Blastochloris viridis: one gene and its partner. The protein of the gene in region 1 interacts with the protein of each later gene in a pairwise test. Links are inferred from orthologs where the notes say so. Each region holds a gene or a part of one and is shown in the gene's direction. Other genes may lie near its edges.

The links. The genes of interacting proteins can lie anywhere in the genome.
Region 2: the proteins of hflC (region 1) and ftsH interact in binary tests that used the Escherichia coli proteins (3 or more experiments, as listed by UniProt). The link is inferred for Blastochloris viridis from one-to-one orthologs.

The regions. Positions count from the first base shown.
Region 1 is NZ_CP012946.1:3,261,737-3,267,263, forward strand. Bases 1-2,999 are described here. They hold hflC (protease modulator HflC), read left to right. Parts: upstream 1-1,051; coding sequence 1,052-1,948; downstream 1,949-2,999. Other genes in these bases: hflK (FtsH protease activity modulator HflK), read left to right, coding at 1-1,055; BVIR_RS14190 (DUF2065 domain-containing protein), read left to right, coding at 1,998-2,183; BVIR_RS14195 (DegQ family serine endoprotease), read left to right, coding at 2,462-2,999. In the rest of the region: more of BVIR_RS14195, read left to right, coding at 3,000-3,955; BVIR_RS14200 (Lrp/AsnC family transcriptional regulator), read left to right, coding at 4,429-4,893; BVIR_RS14205 (DeoR/GlpR family DNA-binding transcription regulator), read right to left, coding at 5,126-5,527.
Region 2 is NZ_CP012946.1:3,049,946-3,055,572, reverse strand. What follows is about bases 151-3,050. They hold ftsH (ATP-dependent zinc metalloprotease FtsH), read left to right. Parts: upstream 151-596; coding sequence 597-2,504; downstream 2,505-3,050. Other genes in these bases: ispH (4-hydroxy-3-methylbut-2-enyl diphosphate reductase), read left to right, coding at 2,758-3,050; tilS (tRNA lysidine(34) synthetase TilS), read left to right, coding at 151-374. In the rest of the region: more of tilS, read left to right, coding at 1-150; more of ispH, read left to right, coding at 3,051-3,765; thrB (homoserine kinase), read left to right, coding at 4,124-5,089; rnhA (ribonuclease HI), read left to right, coding at 5,086-5,568. UniProt on the Escherichia coli protein: Acts as a processive, ATP-dependent zinc metallopeptidase for both cytoplasmic and membrane proteins. Plays a role in the quality control of integral membrane proteins.

The DNA.
Region 1 (5,527 bases):
GGGGCAGCGGCCCCCAGCCCAGCGGACCCAGCTCGCCGGACCTTGAGGACCTGATACGGCGGGGGCAGGATCGTCTGCGAACCGTGCTGCCCAACGGCTCGTTCGGCGGCCGGGGCATCGCCATCGGCGCCGTCGTCCTGGTCGGCCTTTGGATGCTGTCGGGCTTCTACCGGGTCGAACCCGACGAACAGGGCGTGGTGCTGCGGTTCGGCAAATACGTCCAGACCACCCAGCCGGGCTTGAACTACCACCTGCCCTGGCCGATCGAGACCGCGCTGACCCCGAAGGTGACCACCGTCAACCGCATCGACGTCGGCATGCGCCAGTTCGACGACTCCCGGCGCAATACCGTGGTGCGCGACGTTCCCGAAGAAAGCCTGATGCTGACCGGCGACGAGAATATCGTCGACATCGACTTCACGGTGTTCTGGCAGATCGCCAAGGCCGGAGACTTCCTGTTCAACATCCAGAACCAGGAAGGCACCATCAAGGCGGTGGCCGAGAGCGCGATGCGCGAGGTGGTCGGCCGTCGCGACATTCAGCCGATCCTGACCGGCGCCCGCCAGGCGATCGAAGCCGGCGTCCAGGAGTTGATGCAGAAAACCCTCGACGAGTACGGCGCCGGCGTGCTGATCCGCCAGGTTCAGATGCAGAAGGTCGACCCGCCCAGCCAGGTAATCGACGCCTTCCGCGACGTGCAGGCGGCGCGTGCCGACGCCGAGCGCGCCCAGAACGAAGCCCAGAGCTACGCCAACCGCGTGGTGCCCGAGGCGCGCGGCGACGCCGCCCGCGTCACCCAGTCGGCCGAAGCGTACCGCGAGCGGACCGTCACCGAGGCCCGCGGTGCCGCCAGCCGCTTCACCCAGATCTATGAGGAATACAAGAAGGCGCCGGAGGTGACGCGCGAGCGCCTCTATCTGGAAACGATGGAGCGCGTGTTCGGCAATATGGACAAGGTGATCATCGACCAGAAGCAGGGCCAGGGCGTGGTGCCCTACCTCCCGCTCGACAGCCTGCAGCGGCGCACCAATCAAACCCAGGGGGGAACGCGATGAAGGGCGGAGTCTTCGCTGGAATTGCGTTCGTCATCCTGGCAGCGCTGGTGATCGTCGGCTATTCGGCCACCTTCGTCGTGCATCAGACCCAGTTGGCGCTGGTGCTGCGCCTTGGCGAGCCGGTGCGGATAATCCGCGACCCCGGCCTCGCCTTCAAGCTGCCGTTCGTCGATACCGTCATTTTCTTCGACAACCGCGTGCTCGACCTCGACGCGCCGCCTCAGGAGGTGATCGCCGCCGACCAGAAGCGCATTGTGGTGGATGCGTTTGCGCGCTACCGCGTCAACGATCCGCTGCGCTTCTTCCAGACCGTCGGCACCATCCAGGGCGCCAACACCCGGCTGGCGGTGATCCTCAACTCGGCGACCCGCCGTGTGCTCGGCGAGACGACCTTCACCCAGCTCGTGCGCGACGAGCGCGCGCAGCTGATGTCGCGTATCCGCCAGCAGGTGCTGCCCGAGGCCCGCAATCTCGGCGTCGAGGTGGTGGATGTCCGCATCCGCCGCGCCGACTTGCCGGAGGCCAACAGCCAGGCGGTGTTCGAGCGGATGAAGACCGAGCGTCAGCGTGAGGCGGCCGAGATCCGCGCCCAGGGCCGCGAGCAGGCCCAGCGCATCACCGCGCGCGCCGATCGCGACGTCACCGTGCTGCTCGGCGATGCCAATGCCCGTGGCGAGCAGGTGCGCGGTGAGGGCGACGCCGAACGCAACCGCGTGTTCGCAGACGCGTTCGGCCGCGACCCCGACTTCTTCGCGTTCTACCGCTCGATGCAGGCCTACGAAGCCGGCCTCAAGGCCAGCGACACTCGCCTGATCATCTCGCCCGATTCGGCGTTCTTCCGGTTCTTCAACGATCCGGTGGATCGGAAGCCGGCCGCGCCGGCAAAGCCGTGACGGCAAGACCTTCGGAACCAACGACTCTGGCCCTAAGGTCTTGATCGACATGGGAGACTTTGTTGTCGCACTCGGCTTGATGCTGGCGATCGAGGGCCTGCTGTATGCCGCAGCCCCCGACGCCATGCGGCGGGCGGTTGCGCGTATTCTCGACACCCCCGACGTCGCGTTGCGGATCGGCGGGCTGACGATGGCGGTCTTCGGCGTCGCGCTGGTGTGGATGATACGCGGTTGAGGCGGGCCCGGCGACGTCGGCCGGGCCTCGCAATCCTTGGCTTCGCGATGGGCGGGTCGGACCTGAGGTCCGGCCCGCCCAATGCCATCGGCGCCCGATGCCGGCCGGATTTTCAACGCACGGAGCCCCGGCGCTGTGCGAAAACCCTCCCGAGGTCGAAGCCCGGCCGATCGCCCGGTGCAACGGGCGCGGTTGCCGAAGGTCCCTCGGCAGGGGTTGAATTCGGCGCCCGTCCGCGCCAGCGTCTATCCTGTTCGAAACAAGGAGTTCTGAGCGCCATGCCCTCAACCGCCCGCGCCTCGCGCCTGCTGCGCGCCGGGTTCGCAGCCATGCTCGCGGTGGCCGTCCTGCTGCCGCCCCTCGGCGCGTCTGCCCAGCAGCCAGCGAGCCGCGAGCTTCCCGACGTGGCCGACGTCGTCGACAAGGTGATCGACGCGGTGGTCTACATCTCGACCACCGCCCGCGTCGAAGCCAAGGGCCAGATGCCCCAGCTGCCGCCGGGCTCTCCGTTCGAGGAGTTTTTCGAGGAGTTCTTCAAGAAGCACGGCGGCGAGGGCAACAACCCGCTCGATCCCCACCGCCAGCGCCGGCAGACCTCGCTCGGCTCCGGCTTCGTGATCGATCCGTCCGGCATCATCGTCACCAACAACCACGTGGTCGAAGAGGCCGACGAGATTTTCGTCACCTTCAACGACACCACCCGCCTCAAGGCCGAGGTGATCGGGCGCGATTCCAAGATCGACATCGCGGTGCTGAAGGTGAAGGCCGACAAGCCGCTGAAGGCGGTGAAGCTCGGCGATTCCGACAAGCTCCGGCTCGGCGAATGGGTGATCGCCATCGGCAACCCGTTCGGGCTCGGCGGCACCGTCACCCTCGGCATCGTGTCGGCGCGCAACCGCGACATCAGCGCGGGACCCTACGACAACTTCATCCAGACCGACGCCGCCATCAACCGCGGCAATTCCGGTGGCCCACTGTTCTCGCTCAAGGGCGAGGTGGTCGGCATCAATACCGCCATCATCTCGCCGTCGGGCGGCTCGATCGGCATCGGCTTCTCGGTGCCGTCGGCAACCGCGAGCCCCGTGGTCGAACAGTTGCGCAATTTCGGCGAGACCCGCCGCGGCTGGATCGGGGTGCGCATCCAGCAGGTCACCGACGAGATCGCCGAGGGGCTCGCCATGGGCAAGGCGAACGGCGCTCTGATCGCCGGCGTCACCGACAACGGGCCGGCGGCCAAGGCCGGGCTCAAGGCCGGCGACGTCATCGTGCGGTTCGACGGCCGCGACGTGAAGGAGATGCGGGACCTGCCGCGGGTGGTGGCGGCAACGCCGATCGGCAAGTCGGTCGAGATCGCGTTCCTGCGGGGCGGCAAGGAGCAGTCCGCGAAGGTCATGGTGGACCGGCTCGAAGAGGCCGAAAAGCAGGCCGCGCTCGACAAGCCCGCGCCGCAACAGGCGCCCGCGGCGGAGCAGCCCGGCAAGGTGCTCGGCCTGGAGTTGTCGACGCTGACGGACGAACTGCGCAAGCGCTTCAAGATCAAGGACACCGTCAAAGGCGTGGCGGTCACCGGGGTCGATCGCGATTCCCCGGCCTCGGAGAAGGGCCTGCAGCCCGGTCAGGTGATCGTCGAGGTGGCACAGGAGCAGGTGGCCTCGCCCGCCGACGTGCAGCGCCGGCTCGACGCGCTCAAGAAGGAAGGCCGCAAGTCAGTTCTCATTCTGGTTGCGAACGCTGACGGCGAGTTGCGGTTCGTCGCGGTCGCCGCAAGGTAACCGAGAACGGCGGCGGCGACGCCCGACCCATCAAGCATAACGGCCCAGAACACCCGTGTTCTGGGCCGTTATGCTTGATGGGCCGGGCTGGAGACATCGCCCTACGCATATTCATTTCACCGATCCGGCCACAAAGACTAAATCCTGCGGTCGAATCGGGTCTTCGCCGAAAAATATATGCAAATGGCAGAAATTTTCCGCCGTTAATGACAAAATTCCCGTCCCGGAGGTCGGATTCCGCAGATTTTTGCGCGAATTCCGCAGTCGCGGCCTCCTCGCCAACCGCAGCGACGCGGTCTAGCATCGGGCTTCTTGTGTCGGATCACCCTTGGTAATGATATGATAGCTCAAATGTGCGTTTTCTTGTAGGTTCCGGAACTTTCTCACACTTTGCTCTTGAACCCGCGCCCCCGGTGAACTTGTCTACAAACGCGTGGATTGCCACGAGCCGGTTGGATTTGGGGGAGGGGCTCATGGATGCGATCGACCGCAAGATACTGGCCTATGTCCAAAAAGGCGGACGGGATTCGTACGCCGAGATTGGTGCCGCGGTCGGGCTGTCGATCTCAGCCGTCAACGAGCGGCTGAAAAAACTTCATACTTGCGGCGCGATCCAATTCTGGTCCGCCGCCGTCGATCCGAGGGCGGTCGGCCGGCCGATCCTGGCCTACACCCAGGTGTTGACCGCCGGCGCGCGCAGCGACGACGTCGACGCGTTCCTCAACGCAGTCCGCCGCAACGACGCTGTGCTGGAGTGTCACCACGTGACCGGACGCTGGTCTTATCTGCTCAAGATCCGCACGGAGAGCCTGGAGTCGCTGGAGGCGCTGCTCAGCGGCATCGCCGCGGCGCCGGGCGTGACGCAGACCCACACCGAACTCGCGCTGTCCTCGCTCAAGGAGACCTCAGTGGTTCCGCTGGCGGCGGACGGTACCTGACTGTTGCGCGCCGCGGACCTGCCGCGCGCAGGCTCCATGTGCGGTGCCCCGGCGCCAACGCCCCCGTCCGGCGCCGCGATCCACGCCCGCAGTTCTGCGCCGTCTTATCGTGCACCACCCCCCGCCGACAGCCAATCCGGCCGGCCGCAACGCCCCCACGGTGTGCCGCGTTCGGCCGTCGGCGCGCAGCAGGATCAAGGGCCGGTGCGTCGCAGCACCGGTGCGCGGCACCTCAGTGCGACGCTACGTGCAGTGCGACACCGTGGTCGGCCAGGAGGGTGCGGATCGCCGGCGGCAGCATTTCGTCGCTGAACACCGCGGCGACCTCGGTGATCGACCCCATCCGCACCATCGGCCTTCGGCCGAACTTGGAATGGTCGACCACCAGGAAAGTCTGGCGGGCGTTGCGCAAAATGGCCTGGGCGACGCGCACCTCGTCATAGTCGAAGTCGAGCAGCGTGCCGTCGGCGTCGATGCCGCTGATACCGATGATGCCAAAGTCGACCCGAAAATGGCCGATGGTATCGCACGCCACCGGGCCGATCAGGCCATTGTCGCGGTTGCGCACCTGCCCGCCGGTGACGATGATCTTGAAATCGGTGGCGTTGGCAAGGGTGGTCGCCACATTGAGGTT
Region 2 (5,627 bases), 210 kb from region 1 along the record:
TGGCCGGCGAGGGGCTGTCGGCGGAGCGGCTGGCGCGCCTTGCCGCGCGGGCGGCGCGGGCCGACGCGGCGCTCGAGGCGGCGACCGACACCGCAGCGGCAGCGGTGGGCCGCGGCGATGACGGCGGCAGGATTTTTCTTGATGCCGAAGGGTTTGCCGGCCTGCCGGCCGAGATTGGCCTCAGGCTGCTCGGCCGCGCGGTGGACCGCGTCGGACACGAGGGTCCGGTCGAACTCGCCAAGCTGGAGCAGCTTCACGCGGCGCTGCTGGCGGGGTGGGGCGGGGGTCCGTTCCGCCGCACCTTGGCCGGTGCCATGGTCACCGCCGCGGGTGGTGTCGTCATCGTCGAGCCGGCGCCGCCGCGGCGTAAATGATCCGGTAATGGACCTCGGCAGTACGTTGGAGAGCCAGGAGCCGCCAAAGCGACCCGTGTTTGCTGTTGCAAGCCGCTTCCCTTGTGGTGCCTCCCGGCGAACCCTAGATTAGGGTTCAACAGGCGGCGCCGGCCGGCGAGCGTCCTTAACGACCGCTCCGGACGAAGGTTTCGTTCCGGATTACGACGCGGGCGGCGTTTTGCCGTTCCGCAGGGGAACCAGATGAACGGAAACCTTCGAAATTTCGCGCTCTGGGTCATCATCGTCCTGCTGCTGCTGGCTCTGTTCACGCTGTTCCAGAATCCGGGTCAGCGCCAACAGGCCAACGAGATTCCGTTCTCGCAGCTTTTGGCCGAAATCGACCAGAGCCGCGTGCGAGACGTGGTGATCGAGGGGGCGAACGTCACCGGCCACTTCAACGACGGCCGCGCGTTCCAGACCTATGCGCCCTCCGACCCCAACCTCGTCCAGCGGCTGTACGGTAAGGGCGTGACCATCACCGCCCGCCCGCAGCAGGATACGCCCTGGTTCATGCAGCTGGTGTTCTCCTGGCTGCCGTTCGTCGCCTTGATCGCGGTGTGGATTTTCCTCAGCCGGCAGATGCAGGGTGGCGCCGGCAAGGCGATGGGCTTTGGCAAGTCGCGGGCCAAGCTGCTGACCGAGGCGCACGGCCGCGTCACCTTCGAGGACGTCGCCGGCGTTGACGAGGCCAAGCAGGATCTGCAGGAGATCGTCGAATTCCTGCGCGATCCGCAGAAGTTCCAGCGCCTCGGCGGCCGCATCCCGCGCGGCGTGCTGCTGGTCGGCCCTCCCGGCACCGGCAAGACGCTGATCGCCCGTGCGGTGGCCGGCGAAGCCAACGTGCCGTTCTTCACCATCTCCGGTTCGGACTTCGTCGAGATGTTCGTCGGCGTCGGCGCCTCCCGCGTCCGCGACATGTTCGAGCAGGCCAAGAAGAACGCGCCGTGCATCATCTTCATCGATGAGATCGACGCGGTCGGCCGTCATCGCGGCGCCGGTCTCGGCGGCGGCAACGACGAGCGCGAGCAGACCTTGAACCAGCTCCTGGTCGAGATGGATGGCTTCGAGGCCAATGAGGGCGTGATCCTGATCGCCGCCACCAACCGGCCGGACGTGCTCGACCCGGCGCTGCTGCGCCCGGGCCGGTTCGATCGGCAGGTGGTGGTGCCCAATCCGGACGTGATCGGCCGCGAGCAGATCCTCAAGGTTCACGTCCGCAAGGTGCCGCTGTCGCCGGACGTCAACCTCAAGACCATCGCCCGCGGCACTCCCGGCTTCTCCGGCGCCGACCTGATGAACCTCGTCAACGAGGCGGCACTGATGGCGGCCCGGCGCAACAAGCGCATGGTCACCCAGGCCGAGTTCGAGGACGCCAAGGACAAGGTCATGATGGGCGCCGAGCGCAAGTCGCTGGTGATGACCGAAGAGGAGAAGATGCTGACCGCCTATCACGAAGGCGGCCACGCGATCGTAGCCCTCAGCGTTCCCGCCACCGATCCGGTGCACAAGGCCACCATCATCCCGCGCGGCCGGGCGCTGGGCATGGTCATGCAGCTGCCCGAGCGCGACAAGATGTCGATGAGCTACGAGCAGATGACGTCGCGCCTCGCCATCATGATGGGTGGACGCGTCGCCGAGGAGCTGGTGTTCGGCAAGGAGAAGGTCACCTCCGGCGCCCAGTCCGACATCGAGCAGGCCACCCGTCTGGCCCGCCTGATGGTGACGCGCTGGGGCTTCTCCGATCAGCTCGGCACGGTGGCCTATGGCGAGAACCAGGACGAGGTGTTCCTCGGCATGTCGGTGTCGCGCCAGCAGAACATCTCCGAGGTCACCGCCCAGACCATCGATAAGGAGGTTCGCCGCCTGATCGAGGAGGGCCACCAGGAGGCGACCCGCATCCTGACCGAGAAGCGCGAGGGGCTTGAGGCGCTGGCCAGGGGTCTGCTCGAATACGAGACCCTGACCGGCGACGAGATCAAGAACCTGCTCGACGGCAACCCGCCGGTGCGCGAAATCGAGCCGGAGCCGGCACAGACCCGGTCCTCGGCCATCCCGCGCCGGCCGCGCCCGAAGGGCGAGGGCGGCCTGGAGCCCCAGCCGCAGGCCTGAGGCTCAGCGTCCAGCCCAATGACCTAAACGACAGGCCCCGGCTTCGCCGGGGTCTGTTGCGTTTGGGAGGATGGTTCTTCCCTTCGCCGCGCCTCTCGACCGGCGGTTTTCGGCGGGCGCCATCGCCGCAGCGGGCCAACGTGTCGCCGCCCCTGACGCTCGCCTCCGCAACTGCCGCGCCTTGACACTCCGCAGCGTGGGGGGTCATGTGCCGGCCGTGCCGCTGAACCCGAGGCCACCTCATGAGGCCGCGATGACCGAGCCCGCGATGACCGCAAAATCCCCGGTCGGGACCGCCCCGGTAGAGACCTTGCCGCCGCTGGAAATTCTGCTGTGTTCGCCGCGCGGCTTCTGCGCCGGCGTGACGCGGGCGATCGACGTGGTCGAAACGGCGCTCAGGCGCTTCGGGCCGCCGGTCTATGTCCGCCACGAGATCGTCCACAACCGCTTCGTGGTGGAAAGCCTCAAGGCCAAGGGCGCGGTGTTCGTCAAGGATCTCCACGAGGTTCCGGACACCGGCGCGCCGGTGATCTTCTCCGCCCACGGCGTGCCAAAGACCGTGGGCGAAGCTGCCGGCGGCCGCCACCTGCTCACGCTCGACGCCACCTGTCCGCTGGTGACCAAGGTCCACCGCGAGGCCGAGATCCATTTCAAGCGCGGTCGCCACGTCGTGCTGGTCGGCCACGCCGGCCACCCCGAGGTGATCGGCACCATGGGCCAATTGCCCGATGGCGCCGTCACCCTGGTCGAGACGGTGGAGGACATCGAGGCGTTCGAGCCGCCGGCCGGTAAGGACCTCGCTTTTGTCACCCAGACCACATTGTCGGTCGACGACACCCGCGACGCCATCGCCGCGCTGAAGCGGCGCTTTCCGGCGGTTGCCGGCCCGCACATCGAGGACATCTGCTACGCCACCACCAACCGCCAGGAGGCGGTGAAGCAGGTGGCGCCGATGGTCGACGCTTTGGTGGTGGTCGGCGCGCCCAACTCCTCGAATTCACAGCGCCTGCGCGAAGCCGCCGAGCGCGCCGGCTGCAAGGTCGCCGTCCTGGTGCAGCGCGCCGACGAGATCGACTGGAGTCGCTTCGAGGGTATCGCCCGGCTCGGGCTTACCGCCGGCGCCTCGGCGCCGGAAGTGCTGGTGGAAGAGATCCTGGCCGCGTTCGCCGAGCGCTACGCCATCACCGTCAGCACCGTGACCACGGTCAAGGAAGACATGTTCTTCCCGCTACCGCGCGAACTGCGGCCGGACGCCGCCTGACACCGCCTCCGGCCGATCTGCACCGACGCCAGCGAAGGCCCACCGCGCCCGCGGTGTCGCTGGCGCGAGCTGAGGTGTGTTCGGGCAGGTTTTTTTCGCAAAACCGCTTTCCAGTTTTGCACATCATGCTCTAAGGGATGGCGTCCGGCACCCGGCCTCCAGGTGCCGCGGACACTTCATTCATGGACTCAATCAATTAGGGTCTGATCCGAAATCCGGCCGATCAGGCCGGAGCTCAAAGGCCGGTCGCCGAAAAGTCCCTTTCCGATCAAGGATTTTTCGGCGAGGTTGGTTCGGGATCACGACGCGATCCGTCGCGGTCGGGCCATGATGGGACTTAAGCGAGCGCGAGCGGACGATGGCTGTCTATACCGACGTCGGAACCGACGAGCTTTCGGCGTTCCTCGACCTCTACGACCTGGGCCAGTTGTTGTCCTGCAAGGGCATCGCCGAGGGCGTGGAGAACACCAACTACCTGATCCACACCACCGCCGGCTATTTCATCCTGACGCTGTACGAGAAGCGGGTCGACCCGGACGATCTGCCGTTCTTCATCGCCTTGATGGAGCACCTGGCCGACCGCGGCCTGACGTGCCCGCTGCCGGTGAAGACCAAGGGCGGCACCGCGCTCGGCACCCTGGCCGGCCGCCCCGCCGCCATCGTCACTTTTCTTGACGGCATGTCGGTGCGCCGGCCCAGCGCCGAGCATTGCGGCGAGGTCGGCGCGGCGCTGGCCCGGCTCCACCTCGCCGGCGCCGATTTCGCGATGACGCGCGCCAACGCGCTGTCGGTGGCGGGCTGGCGTCCGCTGGCCAAGCGCGCCGGCTACCGCACCGACACCGTGGCGCCGGGGCTGGGCGCGCTGATCGCCGAGGAACTGGCGGTCGCCGAAACCAGCTGGCCGAGCGGCCTGCCGGCCGGCGTCATCCACGCCGACCTCTTCCCCGACAATGTGTTCTTCCTCGGCAACCGATTGTCCGGCCTGATCGACTTCTATTTCGCCTGCACCGACACCCTGGCCTACGACATTGCGGTGGGCCTCAACGCCTGGTGCTTCGAGCCCGACGCCTCGTTCAACGTCACCAAGGGCCGCGCCTTGCTGCAACGCTACGAGGCGGTGCGGCCGCTGTCGGCGGCGGAACGCGACGCGCTGCCGCTGCTCTGCCGCGGCGCGGCGCTGCGCTTTCTGCTGACCCGCCTGGTCGACTGGCTGAACGTGCCGGCCGGCGCGCTGGTCAGGCCCAAGGATCCCATCGAGTACCTGAAGAAGCTGCGCTTCCACCGCTACGCCTCCTCGGCCCGCGACTATGGGCTGGCGGCATGACCGCGGCAGAGGAGGCTGCGGCCAAGGCGGCGAAACGGGTGACGGTATGGACCGACGGCGCCTGCTCGGGCAACCCCGGGCCGGGCGGCTGGGGTGCGATCCTCAGCTGCGACGGTGCCGAGAAGGAGCTCAGCGGCGGTGAGGCGCAGACGACCAACAACCGCATGGAGCTGCTGGCGGCGATCTCGGCGCTGGAAGCCTTGACGCGGCCGTGCGTGGTCGACCTCCACACCGACAGCCAGTATCTGCGCCAGGGCATCACCGCGTGGATCGGCGGCTGGAAGCGCAAGGGCTGGCGCACCGCGTCGGGCTCGCCGGTCAAGAACATCGACCTGTGGCAGCGGCTCGACGCTGCGCGCAATGCCCATACCGTCGAGTGGCACTGGGTGCGCGGTCACGCCGGCCACGAGCACAACGAGCGCGCCGATGCGCTGGCCCGCGCCGGCATGACGCCGTTCCTGAAGGGCCGGCGAGGTTAAGCCGGCCTCATCGCCGGGTCGCGGCCAGAGCATCCGCCGAGTCGATGGCACCGGGCGGT